DNA from 2 places in the Brevibacillus sp. SIMBA_040 genome. Region 1 is predicted to be linked to the other one. Evidence: a T-box and tRNA genes for the amino acid it is inferred to sense, from the RefSeq annotation. Region 1 holds a T-box; the other holds one or more tRNA genes.

Region 1 (11,494 bases):
AAAGAAAATTAGCTGGGATGATGTCGTAGCGGTAAGTGATTATGCATTCTACATTGCAAAGATTTCGGATGCATCCGGGGTCTACCTGAATAAAGGGGAATCGTTTACAGTTAAACAATTGTACGAAGCTATGGCAGTCGTTTCAGCCAATGATGCTACGGTGCTTCTTGCAGAAAAGGTAGCAGGAAGCGAAGCCAACTTTGTTCAGATGATGAACAAAAAGGCAGCAGACTTCGGAATGAAAAACACCTCGTTTGTCACGTCCACAGGTTTGCCAGCTAATGAGCTAGGACCATACTCTGTTAAGACCGATCAATTAGAAAACCTCATGTCTGCGCGCGATTCTGCTATTCTGGCACGAGCTCTGATCCGCGACTTTCCGGAAGCATTGGAAGTCTCCAAAAAACCAAGCTTTACATTCCGCACAGGTACTCCAAAAGAGTGGAGCAAGAAAAGCTACAACTGGATGCTGCCAGGTTTGATCAGCTACTACGAGGGCGTAGATGGATTGAAAACAGGTTATACGAAAGCAGCAGGCTATTGCTTTACCGGTACAGCAGTTCGTGGCAATATGCGCCTGATCAGTGTAGTCATGAATACCGAAAGCGATACTCAACGTTTTTCTGAGACGAGAAAATTGTTCGATTATGGTTTCAGCAATTTCAAAATGACAAAGCAAATGGACAAAAATGCACCAATCAAGGGATTTGAAACAGCTGCTGTAAAAAATGGTGTGGAGCTGAGCGTTCCAGCCGTTACAGGCAGTGAAGTAAACATGCTGACAAAAATCGGCAGCGACGTAAAGTTTACGCCAAGCGTGACCTTCCAAGACTTGAGTGCGCCAATCAAGCAAGGACAAGTCATCGGTAAACTCGTGCTCAAGGAAGAAGGCGGGAAGGATGCAGAATTCCTGCAGCCTGAGGACGCGGCTAAAGCTGGAGTAGATGTAGTAGCAAGTCAGGAAGTTGAAGAGGCCAGCTGGATTCGTTTGTTCTTCCGCAGCATCATCCAATTTTTCAGCAATCTGTTCAGTAGTGGAACAGGAAAATAAATAACTGTTGTTTTCCCCCTTCTCTTTGGTTTACAATGTCGGTAACAAGGAACCATAACACCACATAACAGTTCCGGTTCCGACTTCAACGAGGTAGGGGGAAATCTCATGGTACAAGTAGGAACGTCTCGCGTAAAAAAAGGTATGGCTGAAATGCAAAAAGGCGGCGTCATTATGGACGTCGTGAATGCAGAGCAAGCGAAAATTGCTGAAGCGGCAGGTGCTGTTGCAGTAATGGCACTTGAGCGTGTCCCTTCTGACATTCGTGCAGCAGGTGGAGTAGCGCGTATGGCTGATCTGGGTATTGTGGAAGACGTATTAAAAGCAGTTTCCATCCCTGTTATGGCAAAAGCTCGTATTGGTCACTTTGTAGAAGCGCGTGTTCTGGAGTCTCTTGGTGTGGACTACCTCGATGAGAGCGAAGTTTTAACCCCAGCAGACGATTTGTACCATATCAATAAAAAAGAGTTCACTGTACCGTTTGTATGTGGCGCCCGTGATCTGGGAGAGGCACTGCGCCGTATCGGCGAAGGTGCATCCATGATCCGTACAAAAGGAGAGCCAGGTACAGGCAACATTGTAGAGGCAGTTCGTCATATGCGCACCATGATGAGCCAAATCCGTAAGGTACAGGCAATGTCCTACGATGAGTTGATGGCAGAAGCAAAAAATCTGGGTGCTCCTTACGAGCTTCTGGAAGAAGTTCATAAAACAGGCAAGCTGCCCGTAGTTAACTTCGCAGCTGGCGGTGTGGCAACACCTGCGGATGCTGCCCTGATGATGCAGCTGGGTTCGGATGGCGTGTTTGTAGGCTCCGGTATTTTCAAATCGGAAAATCCAGAGAAATTTGCTCGGGCAATCGTTGAAGCTACTACTCACTATACCGATTACGAACTGATTGCACGTGTATCCAAAGGCTTGGGTACGGCAATGCCAGGTCTCGAAATCTCCAAAATCCGCGAAGCAGATCGCATGCAAGAGCGCGGCTGGTAAGGTGAACCACATGAAAATCGGTGTCCTCGCTCTGCAAGGAGCTGTAGCAGAACACCTGCGAATGCTGGAAGAGGCAGGAGCTGTAGCGGTTTCCGTTAAAAAAGTAGAAGAATTAGATGACCTGGACGGCTTGGTAATCCCAGGCGGTGAAAGCACTACGATTAGTAAGCTAATGCACAAGTACGGTTTCATGGAAGCCATTCGTCAATTTGGCGAAGAGAAAAAGCCGATCTTCGGAACATGTGCAGGAGCTATTCTTCTGGCGAACCGGATCAATGGTCAAGACGATTACCACCTTGGGCTGATGGATATAAAAGTCGAACGGAATGCTTTTGGACGCCAAAAAGAAAGCTTTGAAGCCCACATGCCGATTGCGGGAGTTGCAGCTGATTATCCTGCCGTTTTCATCCGTGCCCCGTATATTATGGAGGTAGGAGAAAGTGGTCAGGTTTTGGCAAAGTATGAAGACAAGATCGTAGTAGCGAGAAACGGTCATTATCTTGCGGCAGCCTTTCACCCTGAATTGACGGAAGATACGAGACTTCATAAGTTTTTCCTCGATATGGTGAAGGAGTACCGAAGTTAACAATAAGGAAGCAGCAAGGAGAGGATCGGCATCGATGAGATGTCGATTTTTTCCTTTAGGAAGATTATGGGTAGCTGCCCTTTACACAAGTATAGAACCTGTAGTACAGTTAACAATAGAAGTAATCATATAGGTAGACAATACGCTGATGAGAACAAGTACTTCGCAAGAGCCTGGCCTAGAGAGTCGGTGGTAGGTGCAAACCGATCCGGTGTGCGGAGGAATCCATCTCGGAGTGACAAAGGAGATAACTTTGTCCGGTCCCGTCCCGTTATGGCGGAAGAGTGGATAGATGCACAAAGATTTGATGTGCATGTATCAACGAGGGTGGCAACGCGGGTATACAACACTCGTCCCTTACCAGGGGACGGGTGTTTTTTGTTGTTATTACTAGAGATTCGGAGGGATTTACCTATGTTGGACGTAAAAGTGTTACGCCAAGATCTGGAGGAAGTAAGACGTCGTTTAGAGCACCGCAACGAAGATATTTCTGCACTGGATCAATTTGCAGAAGTAGATGAAAAAAGACGTCAGGTTATTCAGGAAGCAGATGCTCTGAAAAATAAACGCAACACTGTATCTGAACAGGTAGCAGTGATGAAGCGCAACAAAGAAAACGCAGACCACCTGATCGCTGAAATGAAAGAGGTTAACGAGCGAATCAAGGCTCTCGACGAGGAGCTTCGCCAACTGGATGAGCAGCAGGAATACATTTTGCTGAGCCTGCCTAACCTCCCGCATGAGAGCACACCAGTCGGTACATCGGAAGACGATAACGTGGTAGCCTGGACGTGGGGAGAGCCTCGTAACTTTGATTTCGAGACAAAGCCCCACTGGGATTTGGCTAGCCAGGCGGGAATTCTCGATTTTGAAGCAGCTTCGAAAGTAACTGGAAGCCGCTTTGTATTTTATAAAGGAATGGGCGCGCGTCTTGAGCGTGCACTCATGAACTTCATGATGGATTTGCATGCGAACGAACATGGCTACGAGGAAGTTATCCCTCCGTATATCGTGAACCGTACGAGCATGACAGGTACGGGCCAACTGCCAAAATTCGAAGAGGATGCTTTTAAACTGGAAGGACCAGACTATTTCCTGATTCCAACGGCAGAGGTTCCTGTTACGAATATGCATCGTGACGAAATTATGGATGCAGCAGATTTGCCACGCTACTATGCTGCATACAGTGCGTGTTTCCGTTCGGAAGCGGGGTCTGCAGGCCGTGACACTCGTGGGTTAATCCGTCAGCACCAATTCAACAAGGTTGAGCTGGTGAAATTTGTGAAACCAGAAGAATCGTATGATGAGCTGGATAAACTGGTGAAAAACGCAGAGAAGGTGCTTCAACTCCTCGGTTTGCCGTACCGTGTACTAAGCATGTGTACAGGTGACCTCGGGTTCACTGCTGCGAAGAAATTTGATCTGGAAGTTTGGATTCCAAGCAACAATACGTATCGGGAAATTTCGTCGTGCTCGAATTTCGAGGATTTCCAGGCGCGTCGTGCCAATATCCGTTTCCGTCGTGATACGAAATCGAAGCCGGAATTTGTTCATACGCTAAACGGATCGGGCCTGGCGATTGGCCGTACAGTGGCAGCTATTTTGGAGAACTACCAAGAAGCTGATGGAACTATTGTGATTCCAGAAGTACTTCGTCCATACCTGGGTGGAGTGGAAAGAATCGCTCGAAAACAATAATCAAAGAATGTATAGACAGCTCTTGCTCCTTCTTAAGGAACAAGGGTTGTTTTTTTGTGTTCTAATACAGAGCGAATTTTTTTAAAATTGTGTTGCGCTGTATCAATGGCTGTTATATAATAAAAACGAATCTTAAGAATATTGTTTTAATACAGACATGGAGGGAATGGAAAATGGACTGCTACCGGTGTGAAGGAAACGGCGAACAAAATTGCCCAAGATGTGGAGGCGTTGGTCACGATGACAACGGGTCGGCTTGCCATACTTGCTTGGGGGATGGACATGTCAGCTGCAGCCATTGCAGTGGCAGCGGGTATCAAGAGTAAGACCATTTTTTTTGCCTCCGCTGTACTATAATAAATTATCGTTTTAACATCTGTACCATAATAATACGTCCGTGCTCAGGGAGGATGAGCTGCTTTGACTACCATGCCAACTAATTCACATCCGCTGGAGATACACATCGCTGGCGAAATGCGCTCCGGATACAGTGAAATACTTACACCGGAAGCGATTCAATTCATAATTAAGCTGGAGCAAAGATTCGGTGACAAGAGACAGGAATTGCTCGCGAAGCGTCAGGAACGACAGCTGCAAATTGATGCGGGTCAGCTGCCAGATTTTTTACAGGAAACAGCAGAGATCCGCAATGGGGATTGGACAGTTGCTCCCCTACCGATCGACTTGCGAGACAGACGTGTAGAGATTACTGGTCCTTCTGGTGATCGCAAAATGGTAATCAATGCGCTGAACTCAGGTGCACGCCTTTTCATGGCAGACTTTGAGGATGCAAACTCGCCTACGTGGGATAACACCATTCAGGGGCAGATCAATATGAAGGATGCGGTAAGACGCAATATTTCCTTTACCAGCCCTGAAGGGAAAAAGTACGCGCTCAATGACAAGACAGCCGTTCTTGTTGTTCGTCCGCGCGGCTGGCATCTCGATGAAAAGCACATTCTTCTCGACCAGAAGCCGATTTCCGGAAGCCTGGTAGACTTTGGTCTCTATTTTTATCACAATGTGCAGGCGCTCATCGCGAACCAGACAGCTCCGTATTTTTATCTGCCAAAGCTGGAGAGTCATCTGGAAGCACGGCTATGGAATGACGTATTCCTTTTCGCACAGGATGAATTAAATATCCCGCGTGGTACGATTCGGGCAACTGTACTAATCGAAACCATTTTGGCTGCATTTGAAATGGATGAGATTTTGTATGAGCTGCGTGAGCATAGTGCTGGACTTAATTGTGGTCGCTGGGATTATATTTTCAGCTACATCAAAAAGCTTCGGAATCTGACTGATGTCATCACTCCTGATCGAGCACAGGTGACGATGACAGTTCCGTTCATGCGGGCATATACAACGCTGGCGGTAAAGACATGTCACAAACGCCAAGCACCATGCATCGGCGGGATGGCTGCCCAGATTCCTGTCAAAAATGACCCGGTGAAAAACGAGGAAGCTATCGCCAAAGTACGTGCTGACAAAGAACGTGAAGCCTATGACGGACATGACGGCACCTGGGTAGCTCACCCTGGCTTGGTACCTGTCGCGATGGAAGTATTCAATCGTTTGATGCGCGAGCCTAACCAAATCTGGTACAAACGCGAAGACGTACAGGTAGAAGCCAAGGATTTGCTGGCAGTGCCTGAAGGTGTCATTACAGAAGAAGGCGTACGCACCAACATCAGCGTAGGCTTGCAATATATCGAAGCATGGATGCGCGGGATGGGGGCTGTTCCAATCCATAACCTGATGGAGGATGCTGCTACCGCAGAAATTTCCCGTGCTCAGGTGTGGCAGTGGATTCGTCATCGCCATGGTGTTTTGCAGGATGGACGCAAAATAACCGAGGCCTTGGTGAAGCAGTGGTTAAGTGAGGAATTGCAGGTGTTGAAACAAGCGATGGGTCAGGAGCGGTATGAAACAAGCAAGCTCCAAGCAGCGGGAGAGCTTTTCTTGCAACTGGTTACAGAAGATGAGTTTGAGGATTTCTTGACCGTACCGGGCTATCGCTATCTATAAAATAAAAATAGGATGGGGGAAACGAAAATGACTAAACAAAACAAGCAGGAAGCGATTCAACAATTAGAACAAATCTGGCAAGGCGAGCGCTTTAAAGGAATTACCCGTACTTATACCGCAGAGGATGTTGTACGTCTGCGTGGATCGGTTCAGATCGAACATACATTGGCTCGCCTGGGTGCAGAGCGCTTGTGGAACCTGTTGCATACCGAGCACCATATTAAAGCGTTAGGTGCTTTGACCGGGAATCAGGCGATTCAGCAAGTAAAAGCAGGTTTAAAGGCCATTTATTTGAGTGGCTGGCAAGTCGCAGCGGATGCGAACCTATCTGGTCAAATGTATCCCGATCAAAGCCTCTATCCAGCAAACAGCGTTCCACAGGTGGTCAAACGTATTAACCAAGCTTTTCAACGTGCAGATCAGATTGACCAATCTGAGGGTGGTACAGATACGCACTGGTTCGCGCCTATCGTGGCTGACGCCGAAGCTGGCTTTGGTGGACCACTGAACGTATTCGAGCTAATGAAAGGCATGATTGAAGCTGGCGCAGCAGGCGTTCACTTTGAAGATCAGCTGGCATCTGAGAAAAAATGCGGCCATATGGGTGGAAAAGTACTGATTCCTACCCAGGCAGCTGTTCGCAACCTGGTCTCCGCTCGTTTTGCTGCGGATGTGATGGGAGTTCCAACAATCATCGTGGCGCGTACCGATGCGAATGGTGCTTTCCTGATCACGAGCGACATCGATGAGCAGGATAAACCGTTCCTCACTGGGGAGCGTACAGCAGAAGGCTTCTTCCGCCTGAAGGGTGGACTGGATGCAGCGATCGCACGCGGTCTCGCATATGCACCGTACGCAGACCTGATCTGGTGCGAAACGTCTGAGCCTAACATGGAGGAAGCACGTCGGTTTGCAGAGGCTATTCATGAGCAATTCCCAGGTAAACTGTTGGCTTACAACTGCTCGCCATCCTTCAACTGGAAGAAGAAGCTCGATGAAAAATCGATTGCTCGCTTCCAGGAGGAGCTGGGCGAAATGGGCTACAAATTCCAATTTGTTACGCTCGCAGGTTTCCATTCCCTCAACTACAGCATGTTCGAGCTGGCCCGCGGCTACCGTGATCGCGGAATGGCTGCCTACTCCGAATTGCAGCAAGCTGAATTTGGTAGCGAGGTACATGGCTACACCGCTACTCGCCACCAGCGCGAGGTAGGAACCGGTTATTTTGACGAGGTAGCACAAGTTATTTCAGGTGGAAAATCCTCCACGACCGCACTGACTGGCTCAACTGAAGAAGAACAGTTCGCACATAACTAAATATCAATCGATCAAAAACGAGGACTAGGGGCTAATGTACCCTAGTCCTTCATTTGCCAAATGGCTGGATTGTTTTTATAATGGAGGATATAGAAAACAATGTCCCCGTAGCTCAGCAGGATAGAGCGTCAGTTTCCTAAACTGTAGGTCGGAGGTTCGAATCCTCTCGGGGACGCCATCGTTGAAAAAGCCTTGATGCATCAAGGCTTTTTTTGTTTTTATAGATGCTGTTACGACCAACGGTTACCTTTTGAAAAGTACAAAGGGTGCATGAAGAAGTATACGGCTGTTAAAATGGTAATCTTTCCTATATCATATAAATATTGAATAATTGTGACTTGCGAATTGATTATCAGGAGGATTACATTGTGAATCTTAAAAAAAGTATATCGCTGTTTGTGATTATCCTCTCTTTGGCTATAACGGGCTGCGTAAGCTCGCAAGATGTGGTTAAGGTACAAGATTACATGGATAAACTCGCAGGTATTCTCAACAGGCAAATGCAGTTAGGTTTAGAGTTCAATGAAATGCTTGAACGTGCAGATGAAGTGAGTGATGAAGAAGCAATTACGAAGATGACAGACTTTAACGAGCGGTCACAAAAGATATTCATTGATTTTCAAATGATAGCCGTACCGCATGAGGATTTTCGTGCAGCACATGAACAATTTGCTACGTTGGTAAGTACAGCGTCAAAATCAATTGGAATGATGTATGATACTGTGGTGAATGATGTACCAGTAAATAACTCTGAAGTGATCGACATTATGGATCAGCAAGCAAAGGCGGGACGACAATTTTTCACTGACATTAAGCCGTTGATGGAAAAGTATAAAGCAAGCTTCCCAATTGATCAGGAGCTAGCAAAAAAAGTCATAGGTCTTATGAATGATCTATGAGATTAAACAAAACGTACTGCATGAAAACATATCTCTAGCAAAAAGGTTGAAGTATATGAAGCCACTACTCATCTTTGTATGGACAATCGCTCGAATAGTCGTTGTTTTTCTAGCCACTATATGTCTAACCGGTGTCTTGTTTTTCCAATTTCTTTATAATGAGCAGAATGAAAATGTTGTGGTTTATATTCATATAGCTGTAGCGTTTCTGATCAATTTTATCTGGTACAGATGGAAAGAAAAAAGAACCGTTGATCACTCCTAGCTTGGGGTGAGACTCGTGGATTTCATACTGTAATTCAAAGACTTAGCAAATAGGCTAAGTCTTTTTTGCGTTCGGATAGGATAAAAATAACGAAACGAGTAAGCATAAATCCATACCGTTTTTACTTTCTGAATATTGTTGACGAATCATTTGTAAGCGGTTAATATGTAGCCAGAAAAAATAAAACGGATTCAAATTCCGATAATCGAAATTATAAAGGTTACGACCGCAACTGGAGGTGCAACTATGAATGTAGCTCAAGAGGCACAGGGAAGCGCAGCAGAAATCCGTTCTGCGGGTGACATCATGTCTCCGGAAAGATTAGGGGCTTCCCGTATTACGAGTCTAAGCTTTAGTCGCAGTATGCTGCGCAAGCTGATGAAAGAGAAATGGAGCATCGAGCGTGTCCAGTTTGACTTGGACGAAAATGGATACGGAGAGGCTCGTTATACGATCACTACACCTAAACAAACATTTTACTTCGTTGTCTTTTCTCAGTACTTGCATGATCTGGAGAGAAGCGATCGTGTTATTTCTGAGAAGTGGGATATCACCTTTGCTTTGTGTGAGGGTCCGTTAACACCAGAAAAAATGGCTCGACTGCGCAGTGACCTGCCAAAGCAAGAAGCTGGCCGTGGAGATAGCATGGATTTGGTTTGGTCACGGGCGAATCGCAGTACCCGGTTATTTGAATACATGATTGGCGAGCTCACACAAGGAAAGCAGCCAGATCCCAAGATTTTGGCTCAAACAGGGTATTTGATCCGCACAACAGCGGTTTATGGCAATGGGAAATTCGGAATTGCCCCATATGAACGAATGAGCAAGGACCATGCATTTTACGGAGCCTTTCGAGCGCAAATGTTTGCTGTCTATATGATCCGCCAGTTCAGCTTTGAGCTTGTAGACCATATTGCTCAGGCAAAAAATCCGAATGCGGTGCAGCTTCATGCTGAAATCAAGCGCTATCTGGGAGTAGGAAATGCAACTGGACTAGGCATGGTGCCTTATCTGATCTCACATCCACAGCTAATTCATACATGGATCAAGATGAAGGAAGAAGCTCTCTATAAAGCCAAGCACGCGGAGAGCACTAGAGCCGACTCGAAAAAATTGCTCAGCCTTTTTGATCGCAGCATCGCGTACTTCCATGAATATCCGATTGCTCATGTACAAGCCTTTGCTCAGCCAAGTGAGCTGGCAGAGGAATTGCAGCTGTTGCAAACGCTAGTGGCAGAGTATGCAGAAGCGGGAACCATGCAGCTGCAAGTGCCTGCCCAGCCATGGGTAACCCTTTGTGAAATTGCCCGCGTCAAAACAGGAATGGAGACACAGGAGTTGTTAAATACACTCATCATCGAGCTTTATCCAGAAATCGCGACGGAATTTGAGGAAAATACCTCGATTGTGGAGCGGTATGATGTGAAGCCACAAATGAGCCTCGGTGAATTAAAGCAGATTGCAGCGGAGCAGTATCGCTGGTCGCTTTCCTTTGACTTTACCGATCCGGATGAGCGGAGTTATTTTTGGTATCGTTCTGCGGAAAAGGAAGAACCACGGATGGGTGTTCGCGGAGAAGAGGCAGGCGAAGAGCATGAGATGCCCGTGAATATTGCAGAACGTGTGCAAGCACTGTACCAGGTATTGGAAAAAGCAGCAGATGATCAAACAGTAGCCGAGTTTATGTTGAGCTATCCCGAGCACAAATGGATCATTCGCAGAATGCAATCGCTGCAAGGCTTTGAATACGGAGAAATTCACGGCAACCTGCTCGCCAAAGGTCTACTGCCTGTACATCTGCTTCGCTGCAAGCTAGCATTTTTCGGAGCAGAACGATTTGATCCACAATCCAATCGCTGGGTTCGGGTCACTTTGTTCCAGGGAGCGCCTTTACTAGAGGAAATCGGTACAGATTTTAAAGATGACTGGATTTTTCCGGCCATTCCGCGATGGGAGGATATATAGATGACTGCGGGAGAGAAAATGGTCATTATCGACGGACTAACACTAAGTAATTGGAATCGGGAGCTACTTTTGGAGCTGCATAAAGGCCAGGTTACCTGTGTCCATGTGTGTGTAGCCTTATGGGAAACAGCGAGAGAAACGCTCAGCAAAATCGGGCAATGGTATCGCTTTATAGATGAGAATTCAGATTTGGTGATGCTGGTACGAACTGGGGAGGATATAACCAAGGCTCGATCTTTGGGAAAAGTCGGACTCATTCTTGGTACACAGAATACATCCCCACTAGAGGATGATCTATCGCTCGTCGAAGTTTTTTCCACACTCGGGGTAAAAATCATGCAGCTCACATACAACAACCAAAATATGATCGGAAGCAGCTGCTATGAGAACAATGACACAGGGCTGTCCCGATTTGGCCGCCTCGTGGTCGAGGAGATGAATCGCGTGGGGACCATTATCGATTTATCTCATGTAGGAGATCGTACGACATTGGATACGATTGAACATTCGAGAAGACCAGTCTCCATTACGCATGCCAATCCAGATTGGATTTATCCTTCGAAACGAAATAAATCAAAAGAAGTGCTTACGGCTCTTCGCAATAATGGTGGCGTCTTGGGTCTATGTTTGTATCCGTATCTGATGAATGGCGCACAAACCTCTTTGGACGAGTTTTGCGATATGGTTGCCAA
Region 2 (11,494 bases), on a different contig from region 1:
TCTACGCCCTAAATTTTAATAAAATGCCGCCATAACAAGCGCAAGTAATACTTAAAACCCCTACCTTTCGAACTAATTTCAAATAGTTACAAAAATGAAACCATATTCCTTCAAAAAACCGTTACAATAGACATGCAACGACATTTGAAAGAGGCGGAGAAACATGAAGAAATTAATTCCTTTTCTTATCCTGGCACTTATTTTAAGTATGATTCCTCAAGGTGGGAGTTCCGCCAACACCGCTGCCATTCAATTAGGAAGTGATATTCTCTTTGATCAATTCCATCAACAGATTGAAGGCAAAAAAGTGGGGCTCGTAACGAACCAGACTGGCGTCAACAGTCAAGGTATGAGCACAATCGACATGTTGCGTAGAGATCGGACTGTCAAGCTTGCTGCACTGTTCGCTCCCGAGTATGGATTGGATGGTAAAACCCCAGCAGAAAAACAGGTAACGAGCTATGTTCATCCTGTATATGGTATCCCGGTCTACGGTTTGTTCGGTTCGACACGGATGCCTACGAAAGAAATGCTCGCAGACGTGGATATTCTTCTTATAGATTTGCAGGATGTCGGTTCACGTACATACACCTACATCTCTACCTTGCAGTATACAATGACAGCAGCAGAGCAGCAGAATAAAAAAATCATCGTTCTCGATCGCCCGAATCCTGTCGGGGGTACGATCGTGGATGGGCCGGTACTCGAAGCACCCTACCGCTCCTTTATCGGAGTAGACACGATTCCGCTGGCACACGGAATGACGATTGGCGAGTTGGCGTTGTTTTTTAATCGGAACATTGGAGTCGACCTTACTGTCATACCGATGTACGGATATACGCGCAGTATGATTTTCCACGATACTGGCTTGACGTGGGTCCAAAGCTCTCCCCACATCCCGGATCTTACCTCCGTCTTTGGCTACATGGCTACCGGCTTGGGAGAAAGCACGGGAATCAAGCAGGCTGATAATTTTACATGGATTGGCGGAGAAGGTATCGATTCTGTCAAGTACGCTGATTTGCTAAACGGCAGCTTGCTGCCCGGTGTCGTATTCTTGCCAGAGAACAAGGAATCCTTGGGTGGTGTTCGCCTGCAAATCAATGAGCCACGATTGTTTAATCCAGCAAAAACGGGCATCTATGCTTTGACGTATGCCAGAGCGCTGAATCATTTTCCCGTTCCGAAAAGTACAGATAAAGAAATGGTCTTGTTTGACAAAGTCATGGGCACAAACAAAATTGGTCAGTATTTAGAGCAAGGTCGTACCCCCCAAGAGGTGGAAGCTTCTTATGCAGAACAACTCAAGCAATTTAAAGAATTACGCAAGGCTTATCTGATTTATGGGGAGGAGCCATTCCATCCTACGTCCGTCATCCATAGCAAACTAGTTGTTCCAACAGCTCCTGTAACAGAGAAACCTACAGCGCCTTCAACTGGAACTACGGGTACAGGAAAACCGCCGGTAACGAAACCACCGCTACCTAGCACAACAGGAACAAACGGCACAGCGGTTCAACCACCGGTCAATCCGCCTGCGCCCGTACAAAAGCCAGCGCCAGTGACAAATCCTAACGACAAAGTGGCTTACCTGACCTTTGATGATGGTCCGTCCCCAATCACCCCACTGGTTTTGGATATACTAAAGAAAAATGAAGTAAAGGCTACGTTCTTTATCGTTGGAAGTCATGTATCTGGAAATGAAGCAATCCTCAAACGGGCAATCAGTGAGGGTCATGCAGTCGGCGGTCATACGTACTCCCATGATTACCGAGTACTGTACAAGAGCAGGGATGCTTTTTTCGCTGATTTGGAAAAAGGAAATCAATTGATCGAAAAAGCCACGGGTATAAAACCTACTGTCTTCCGTTATCCTGGTGGCAGCACCAATACAGTCAGTCTGAAATATCAGGATCAAAAACTGTATAACAAGCAACAAACCGTGATGAGTTCGATCAAAGCCGAATCTAACAAACGCGGATACATCTTCATTGACTGGAATGTAACCAATGGCGATGCTCGGAGCAGCCACTATACAGCCGCAGGAGCACTTGCCAATATCAAACAGCAAGTGAAGTCTCAAAAGGAAATCGTCATCCTCATGCATGACTCAAGCACCAAGGCAGCTACAGCCCAAGCTCTGCCTGAGGTCATCTCCTTCCTGAAAGGAAAAGGGTATCGATTTGAAATCATTACCTCTGAGCACCCGACGATTTCTACTGTTAAGTAAACCTAAAAACCAAAGCCCGCTCGTAGGTCGTTTTGACCGTACGAGCGGGCTGCTTTTTTAGGAGCTTTTACGACTTCTTTCACGCATCATGATTGTGTGGCAAGCACCTCATATCGCAAACGAAGTTCTCTTTTCAATATTTTTCCACTAGGGTTTCGCGGCAGGTTTTCTGCAATTACCACATATTTAGGTGCCTTGAACGAGGACAGGCGCTCTCTGCAAAAGTCAAGCAGCTCTTCAACGGTCACAGCTTCATTTGCTTTTGGCACCACAACAGCCGTTACTGCTTCAATCCAATAAGGATGCGGGATACCGATAACCGCTACCTCAGATACTTTTGGATGCTGATAGATCAATTCCTCGACTTCTCTGCTCGCTACATTTTCTCCCCCGGATTTGATCATGTCTTTTTTTCGGTCGACTACCGTAATAAAGCCCTCTTCGTCCATAATCCCCAAATCGCCGCTGTGAAACCACCCACCGTTAAATGCCGCCCGCGTTTTTTCTTCATCACGAAAATAACCCAGCATGGCGTGACTCGTGCGATGGACGATCTCCCCGATAGACCCGCGTGGAACTTCCTGGCCTTCATCATCGACGATTTTTGTTTCGACGTTGAGAGCTGGCTTTCCAGCGGAGCCAGCTTTACGGAGCTGCTCGTTTGGCTTCAAGACTGTAGCGAGAGGAGCCACCTCTGTCTGACCATAGAAGTTGTAGAATTGTGCATTCGGCAAGCGCTGGTTGAGCTCCTTCAAAATTTCAACTGGCATGATTGCAGCACCATAGTAGCATTTTTTGAGCGAGGTCAAATTACGTGAGGAAAATGCAGGTGAACGAAGCAGTGCAATCCAGACAGTCGGCGGACAAAACAGCTGCGTAGCCTTGTAGGTCTCCACTGTCTGCAGCATCAAATCAGGAGTTGCCTGCTCCAAAATAATCCCGCTGCCCCCCAGATATATGTACGGCCCAAGGAAGCAGTGCAGCTGTGCGCTATGGAACAGTGGAAGTGCATGTATGGCTACATCCTCTGACGTCATGTTTCCTTCGATGATCGTGCTCACGTATTCGGAGATAATGCTTTTATGTGTGAGCATGACGCCTTTTGGCTTCGATTCTGTTCCACTCGTGTATAGAATCTGAGCAACGTCATCGTCTGTCAGATCAACCTCCGGCTCCTGTGCATCTGCTTCAGTGATCATCTCTCTAAATACATGCCACTCTCCGTCAGAGGCAGCCGGTCTGGAGATAAGCGACAACAGCCGTGGCGAGACTGCCGCCTGCTCGATTGCCGCTTGGGCGACTGCTTTGAACTCTGGCGATACGAAGCATGCATTTACCTCTGAGTGTGCTAAAATATATGCGACATCCTCTGTATTCAGCATGAAGTTTATGGGAACGAGAATGATTCCAGCTTTGGCAGAAGCGAAGTTCAGAATGGCAAAATCCATAGAATTTCGTGACAGCACCGCCATTCGCTCGCCTTTTTGCAGACCTTTTGTCAGCAATACATTCGCTGTCTGATTCACCATATGATCGAATTGCTTGTATGTAAGAGCTTCTTCCTCAAACTGCAAGGCGACCTTGTCAGGAAAGCGTCCGTGGCTCCTTCGCAATATGTCACCAAGTGTATTTCTCCTGACACGATTTGATTCGATCATATGCATGCCTCCCTCAGAAAACATTTATCGTCATTATACCAGCAATTATCTATATAATGTGTATTTTCTGATATTTTGAGTTAAAAAAAACGGCAGCTCCCTCTGCATTATTGAAGCTACCGCAGGCCCCCAAGAAAATTCCGAGTCCCTAGGTACAGCATATATCAAATTGACTGTTGCATCGACATTGGTTCTACTGGATTTTGAGGAAAAAAACGGATTCGAACGCTGTTTGGCTCTGCAAAAGCAGGCTTTTGTGCGATGCTCCTCTTTACTCTACAGTAATCGTTGCAGAAAGGTATTCATGCTGCGGAGTGCCATCCTGCAATTTATAATCGATGCCATAATATACAGTATACACCCCAGGTTTTCCTGGAATAAATGAAGTCACTTCCCTGCTGTACTCATCATCACTATCTAAACGTACAACGTTTTTGATCAACTTAAAGTATACCGATCCGTCCACATTCCACCCTGTCTCAGCATCTAGTCCCCTCGAGTGCTTTCCTACTAAAAGAACCTCCTCCCCTACCTTTACCGTCGCTTTGGACGGACTTAATGAGAGTGACTTTACAGAAGAAATTTTCAGTCTTGTTGATTTATAGCCAGTCCAAATGAATCCTGTTTTATCTTGCATCCTTAAAGAAAAAACAATGGATATCGTCCCATCCGTCTCGGGTGCAGTAATTTTCCCTTTTACGATAAATGATTGATTTGTACTTCTCATCGAGTATCGCAATGGCGTTTTCTCATAATCAACCATTAATTGCGTACTGCCACCATGTATGTTCCTCGCCTTTCCACTTCTGCTGTAAATTCAACAGTCTCGCCCGGTGCATACTGTTCTTTGCTAAAAGTAAGAGTCATAGGAGCCTCATCATCGATCACCTCTGGTAACCGTGTAAGCTCTCCTTCTTCTTTCTCCTGCGTTAACGAAGTGTTTGCTTCATCAGCTACTTCCGAGTCCGCATAGATAGCAGGTGCATAGCTGAAGAAACATGCCAACAGTAAAACGAATATCGAGAAACGCTTGATGAGGTGAGTCAAACTAGTCACTCTCCTAAAATTTTTTTAGGTGACAAAGTAAATCCATAAGTACTCCTTTTCCAAATCCCTAAAATCACTATATTTTGTTAATATTTTGTAATCATTATAGCACAACACAAGCGAACAAATTGCTAGTGGAAAATAAAAAGCCAGCCCCGAAGGACCGGCTTACATGTTTTTCGCGCTGAGGGTTGCTTTCCCTGCTCATTCATTCCCTTAAAAGAAAAAAGAATGTACGAACGCGCTCGCTGCTTCGGATAAAGGAACATTCTTCAATTTGACGATGCCGATCTCACGCGGTGGTATCCGTTCTGCTAAATCAATTTCAAACAATGTGGAACCTTCCAGATCAACAAATTCGCGTGTAAGACAAGAAACCCCAAGTCCAATTCTGGCAAATTCGACTAACAAGTCTAAACTTCCAAGCTCAATTTCTGGTTCAAGGATGTATCCTTTTTGCTGCATAAACTGATTCAGGTATTGTCTGGAGTTGCTACCTTCTTCAAGTAGAATAAGCGGAAGAGAAAGTAATTCGTCTAGTGAGAGCCTTCGATCCCTCACATGTTCGAAACGTGGTCCAGCGAAAAAGCAATCGTGGACTTCAAATACTTTTTTCACTTCAAGCTGGGGATCGGTCAAAGGTAAATTAGCCAGGGCAAAATCTATTGTGCCATCTTTCAACAATGCTATACTTTCGGGCGTAGTTCGATTCGTCACTTTTATTTTGATAGCAGGATGGTCATCATGAAATGATTCTAGTGAGGGGAGCAGGATGTATTTACAAAGGGTATCACCCGCCCCGATTCGCACTTCTCCTGCGAGCAGTCGCCGCATTTCTGCCACCTTTTTTTCTCCTAAAGCAATGTAGTGAAAAGCTTGTTCGATGTACTCCAGCAGCACGGCTCCCTCCCGTGTCAAGATAACACCCTTGGGAACTCGCGAAAAGAGTGCTCCCCCCATGCTTTTTTCCAATTGCTTAATAGAATGACTGATTGCGGGTTGTGTCACATGTAATTTCTCTGCTGCTTTTGTCAGACTCCCCTCTTTTGCGCACGTATAAAAAACACGATATAACTCTAACGGTGCATCTTCCACAATGACATTACCCCCATTTATGGATAGCATCAATAACAACAATTTTATTTATGTCAATAATGTTATTATACTTTACTTTAGAGGACGTGTTGCAACAAAATCAAACGATTGAATTTGTCAGGAGGCAGCTCATGTTATTATTCATTGGATTTTTAGCAATTGGCATCTTAACCGGTGTTCTTTCAAGCTTGTTTGGATTTGGTGGGGGGTTTGTATTAATCCCTGTTATGTATTTGCTCTTGCCAGGCTTTGGTGTTCCACAAGCTTTTATCATGCATGTGGCAATTGGAACATCGCTTGCCATCATGATTGCAAATTCGATCAATTCAACGATATCACATCATCGAAAACAACATGTTATTTGGTCCATTTTCTTCCGACTTGCGCCAGCCATAGCTGTCGGTGCTCTCCTGGGCGGACTATCAGCACCTTTTATCCAAGGAAATATTTTGCGCTATCTGTTCATACTGCTGGTAGTTTATACAATCGTCATGTCCATTCGAAAAAAATCATTTCTAGACGTTGATGGTTTGAAGTTCACGTTGCCCACTCCATTCAAAACGTCATCGCTTGGCCTTGGAATAGGTTTTCTCGCCACCATGTTAGGTGTTGGTGGCAGTGTAATCACTGTTCCCTTTTTACGAAAACGTGGACTTGCCATGCTTCATGCCGTTTCGTTGGCAAACCCATTAAGTCTTCCGATTGCAATAGTTGGGGCTGCTACATCAATCGCAACTGGACTACAGCAACCCGGCCTTCCCGAGTGGTGCTTAGGATTCGTCTACATGCCCGCCTTTCTAGGCATTGTTCTGGGGGGATTTATCGGTGTTCCGCTTGGTACCCATATCGCCCAGCATCTCCCTGACCGTCTGTTTTCAAAAATTTATTTAATTCTGCTGGTTGTGGTTGTTCTGATCATGGTCTTTGAATAAATAAAAACAACCCCTCGTTACGCGCGAGAGGTTGATAAGTTCTTTTATCAGTAGTAAAAAAGTAGAAGTATGGCGGAGGGAGCAGGATTCGAACCCGCGTGAGCTTGCACTCTAACGGTTTTCAAGACCGCCCCGTTATGACCACTTCGGTATCCCTCCGCGTTTTAATCAACAATAGTTACTATAGCATAGGTCTCCTATTATTTGCAAGAGGTTTCTACTCTTTTTCTTTCCTCATCGTTTGACGATCACCAGCTTCAGCTCCGTCATTTCTTCTATGGCGTACTTGACACCTTCTCTGCCTATCCCACTCTCTTTTACACCACCATACGGCATATGGTCTACCCGGAAGGTTGGAATGTCATTAATCAGCACTCCGCCTACCTGCAACTCGTCTGCCGCATAGAGAGCCAAACCCAGGTTATTGGTATAGACTCCAGCCTGCAAGCCGTATCTAGAGTCATTCACAAGCTTGATCCCTTCATAAACTGAGTCAATCGGATTAATTATGACGACTGGACCAAATACCTCCTGGCAGGAAACCTGTGCATTTGCGGGCACTCCTGTCAGCACCGTTGGCAGTAGCATAAGCCCTGCAACCTGCCCCCCGCACTCGACTCGTGCTCCTAGCTGCCTTGCCTCCTCGATCCACCCCAAGACACGCTTTGTTTCTTCTGGATGGATCATCGCTGAGTAGTCGGCTTCCTCGGAAAGGGAGTCTCCCCCGCGCAGCGTCAGTGTCTCGGCAACGAACCTGCGAACAAATTCCGCATATAGCTCTTTTACCACGTAGATGCGCTGCACAGAAATGCACACCTGACCTGAGTAGGCAAAGGCACCAAAGATACAGCGTGGGATAATTTCTCCGAGCTGTACGTCACGGTCGACAATCACGGCCGAGTTTGACCCAAGCTCGAGTGTAACTCTTTTCAATCCAGCTCGATTCCGTATCGCGATCCCAACGTCAGGACTACCAGTGAAAGTCAACGCACGCACGCTATGGTCTGTAACTAACTGATCGCCGACAATGGCTCCACTGCCCGTCACCACATTCAGAGCACCAGCAGGAACACCTGCCTGCTCTGCCAGTTCCGCGAGAAAAAAAGCACTCAGTGGTGTTTGTGATGCTGGCTTTAGCACGACCGTATTCCCGGCAGCCAGGGCAGGTCCTACCTTATGGGCAACCAGATTCATCGGAAAATGAAACGGAGTGATAGCGCCGATCACGCCAAGCGGCTCGCGGACGGTGTATGCAATACGTCCCTCTCCGCCAATGGCAGCATCCAGGGGAACCGTTTCTCCATGCAGCCTCTTTGCTTCTTCAGCAGCAAATTTATAGGTCTGGATCGTACGAATGACCTCTCCTCGTGCTGTCTTGATCGGTTTGCCAGCTTCGATAGCAATGATTCTAGCCGCTTCCTCCAGCCTCTCATTCATCTGGATCGATATCTTCTCCAGCAGCGAGGCCCTTTGATAAGCAGGCAGCCTGCGCATAATTGTGGCGGCTCCTTCTGCAGCAGCAATCGCTTTTTTTACAGTATGGGGATCTGCTTGGGGAATCTGGGCAATTTCTTGGCCGCTATAGGGAGAGTAAAGTGGTGCATACTCAGCAGTGCTTACCCATTCTCCTCCGATATAGCATGCTTTTTTCATAGCCAACTCCTCCATCCATGGGCGAAATAAGATATTACTAATCCCCAAGACATTCTCCAGCTCACCCATGCCTTCCTTGGTATTTTCTGTCGACCATCTCCAAAAAGAAACCGACCCTCATCGACAAAACATGACGAAGGTCGGTTAATATGATTGCTGTCGATTGATGCCGTTTTCACACCGGTACTTTTGAACTACCGACAGCTATTCCTTATTTATTTTCTTCAGCAACACCGCACCATTCTACCAAGGTGAGCGCAAAAATTTCTGCACAGCGAAACACATCGTCCAGTTCGATATATTCATTCGGATAATGTGCTACTTGTGTAACCCCTGGTCCTACTACAATGGCTGGTGTATCTGCCAATGCTGTTAACAGCCCTCCGTCGGTACCCCAAGGAGACGCTTCTACAACCGCACGACTGCCCGTAACTGCCGAGAACTGGTTATGCAAAATTCCCATAAGAGGGTGATCCTCATCGACCGCTCCAGGAACCCAACGTGCACCATACCATTCCAGCTCTACAGGCTGCTCAGCAAACCAAGGATCAATTTGTGCCAGCTGCTTCAATGCTGCTGCCATTTCTGCCTTGGCGTCCTCCATCTGCTCTCCTGGCGCCACACCCATACGTCCCTCCAGCTTGACGAGGTCAGCTACTGAAGAAGGCCATTTTCCCCCTTCGATCACACCGATGTTGATTGGGATCGGGATCGGCAGCTTTTCGTAAAGAGGATCATCGAGTCGATCGTTCCGCTCTTTTTCCAGCTTGCCTATAGCCTGCACGACCAGCAAGCTTTTTTCAATCGCACTGACGCCTTCATAGCGTGTTCCGCCATGAGCCGAACGACCTTTTACAGTCAAACGGAACCACATGGAGCCTTGCTGCTTCGGAAAGATTTTCATATTAGTCGGCTCGGGGATCAGAGCGGCATCTGCTTTGTAGCCACGCAAAATGGTTGCGAGCGTACCTGCACCGCCACTCTCCTCTTCGACCACGCTTTGGAAAATGACGTCGCCTTTCAATTGAACACCAAGCTTTTGCAGCACTTGAATAGCGAGCAGAGAAGACAGATTGCCACCCTTCATATCGGTAGCCCCGCGTCCATACAGCTTCCCTTCCTCGATTTTCCCACTGAACGGGTCGTCACTCCACTGACCCTGATCGCCGGCAGGCACGACATCCACATGACCATTCAAAATAATCGAGCGGCCCCCGCCTTGGCCTTTCCACACGCCGACCACATTTGGACTGACGTCAAATACGGTACGAGGCGATACAAAATAGGGATGAGCCAGCAGCTCTTCGCCTTCCATTACCCACAGATCAACTGCCAGCCCCATTTCAGCAAGACGGCTTGCGATGCTCTCCTGTATGGAACGCTCCTCTCCTTGCACACTTGGACTTTGAACCCACTCCTGTAATAGCGCTGTGGCCTCTTTGCGATCCTTTTCCAATTGCTCGTGAATGAGCGCTTGCCAGTTTGCCATTTTCATCCCCCGATCACTTGTTATGATTTAGCGGAATACTCCGACTTCGCCTTCTGTTTTTAGCTCTGCTTCCGTCGCGCCAATCACATCGGCTACCGAATACGGATACATGACCTCGCGCAAATACAGACCGTCTGACTTTACCTCCATGACCGCCATATCCGTAATGATCCAATCTGCTGCTTTGGCAGCTGTGAGTGGCAATGAGCACTCACGAACAATTTTGGAGCGTCCATTTTTATCGAGATGAGTCGTTACCACCATTACTTTTTTTGCCTTTTGTGCCAGCTCCATCGCTCCACCCATGCCAGGCACACGCTTGCCAGGCACGATCCAGTTGGCGATATCGCCAGCTTGACTCACTTCCAGTACACCCAGAATCGTCATATCGAGCAACCCACGACGGATAATGGCAAAGGCGGTAGCGCTGTCAAAAAACGAAGCGCCGGTCGCCAGCGTAACGGGAAACCCGCCTGCATTGCAAAGCATGGCGTTCTCTTCCCCTTTTGCCGGGCTGGGACCTGTTCCTAGAATACCATTCTCTGCGTGAAACATCACCCGTTTATCCGAAGGGATAAAGTCTGCAACCAAGGTTGGGATACCAATCCCCAGGTTGATGATCATTCCGTCCTCTACTTCCATAGCGGCACGGCGAGCAATTCGTTCACGATAGCTTTCCGTCTCCTTTACTTCTCCCACGCCCATTGCCAGTTCACCCCTTCACTTTGGACAATATAGTTGACGAAAACGCCCGGGGTTACGATCTCTTCCGGGTGAAGCTCGCCGATTTCAACGATTTCATCCGCTTCCACGATCGTGATATCTCCCGCCATCGCTACCAACGGATTGAAATTGCGTGCACTCGTGTCAAATACCAGATTGCCAAAACGATCCGCTTTTTTCGCATGGACAATCGATACCTCAGCTGTAAGCGGCGTTTCCAGCAAGTATTCCTTGCCATCGACAACGAGCTTTTGCTTCCCTTTTTCTGCGATCGTGCCAATACCTACATCGGAGAGAATCCCTCCCAGACCGACTCCACCAGCCCGTACACGCTCTGCAAGTATTCCCTGCGGGCAGAACTCTACCTCGAGCTCTCCCGCCGTCATTTGGGCCCCTGCGTTCGGATTGGAGCCGATGTGTGAAGCGATCACTTTTTTGACGCGCTTCTCTGTCACGAGCTTTCCGATGCCGATATGAGGAAAAGCCGTATCATTGCTAATCAAGGTAAGATCACGAATTCCTTTATCCAGAATGCCCTGGACCAGAGTCGGGGGATTACCGATTCCCCCGAACCCACCTGCCAAAAGCGTCATTCCATCCCGAAAGTGAGAAAGCGCTTCTTCTAGCGAAACGACTTTTTCAAAACGATTGGTCATTATTGGTTCCT

The links. The T-box of region 1 lies ahead of serS (serine--tRNA ligase). A T-box ahead of a tRNA ligase gene usually reads a tRNA of that ligase, here a tRNA-Ser.
Region 2: it has a tRNA-Ser gene. The T-box ahead of serS (serine--tRNA ligase) is inferred to sense a tRNA for this amino acid. The anticodon was not compared.

What each region holds. Positions count from the first base shown of each region.
Region 1 is NZ_JAWRXI010000018.1:3,318-14,811, forward strand. Features, by position in the region: gene SB752_RS24615 (D-alanyl-D-alanine carboxypeptidase family protein) at 1-1,051, shown strand, start outside; gene pdxS (pyridoxal 5'-phosphate synthase lyase subunit PdxS) at 1,160-2,044, shown strand; gene pdxT (pyridoxal 5'-phosphate synthase glutaminase subunit PdxT) at 2,055-2,630, shown strand; T-box leader at 2,767-2,991, shown strand; gene serS (serine--tRNA ligase) at 3,045-4,328, shown strand; gene aceB (malate synthase A) at 4,749-6,356, shown strand; gene aceA (isocitrate lyase) at 6,384-7,673, shown strand; tRNA gene SB752_RS24645 (tRNA-Arg) at 7,775-7,851, shown strand; gene SB752_RS24650 (hypothetical protein) at 8,042-8,572, shown strand; gene SB752_RS24655 (hypothetical protein) at 9,084-10,802, shown strand; gene SB752_RS24660 (membrane dipeptidase) at 10,803-11,494, shown strand, end outside.
Region 2 is NZ_JAWRXI010000021.1:90,648-102,141, forward strand. Features, by position in the region: gene SB752_RS26895 (exo-beta-N-acetylmuramidase NamZ domain-containing protein) at 164-2,230, shown strand; gene SB752_RS26900 (acyl-CoA synthetase) at 2,317-3,888, opposite strand; gene SB752_RS26905 (hypothetical protein) at 4,160-4,651, opposite strand; gene SB752_RS26910 (hypothetical protein) at 4,651-4,935, opposite strand; gene SB752_RS26915 (LysR family transcriptional regulator) at 5,152-6,030, opposite strand; gene SB752_RS26920 (sulfite exporter TauE/SafE family protein) at 6,162-6,962, shown strand; tRNA gene SB752_RS26925 (tRNA-Ser) at 7,033-7,121, opposite strand; gene SB752_RS26930 (aldehyde dehydrogenase family protein) at 7,197-8,615, opposite strand; gene SB752_RS26935 (peptidase) at 8,827-10,104, opposite strand; gene SB752_RS26940 (3-oxoacid CoA-transferase subunit B) at 10,132-10,809, opposite strand; gene SB752_RS26945 (3-oxoacid CoA-transferase subunit A) at 10,791-11,483, opposite strand.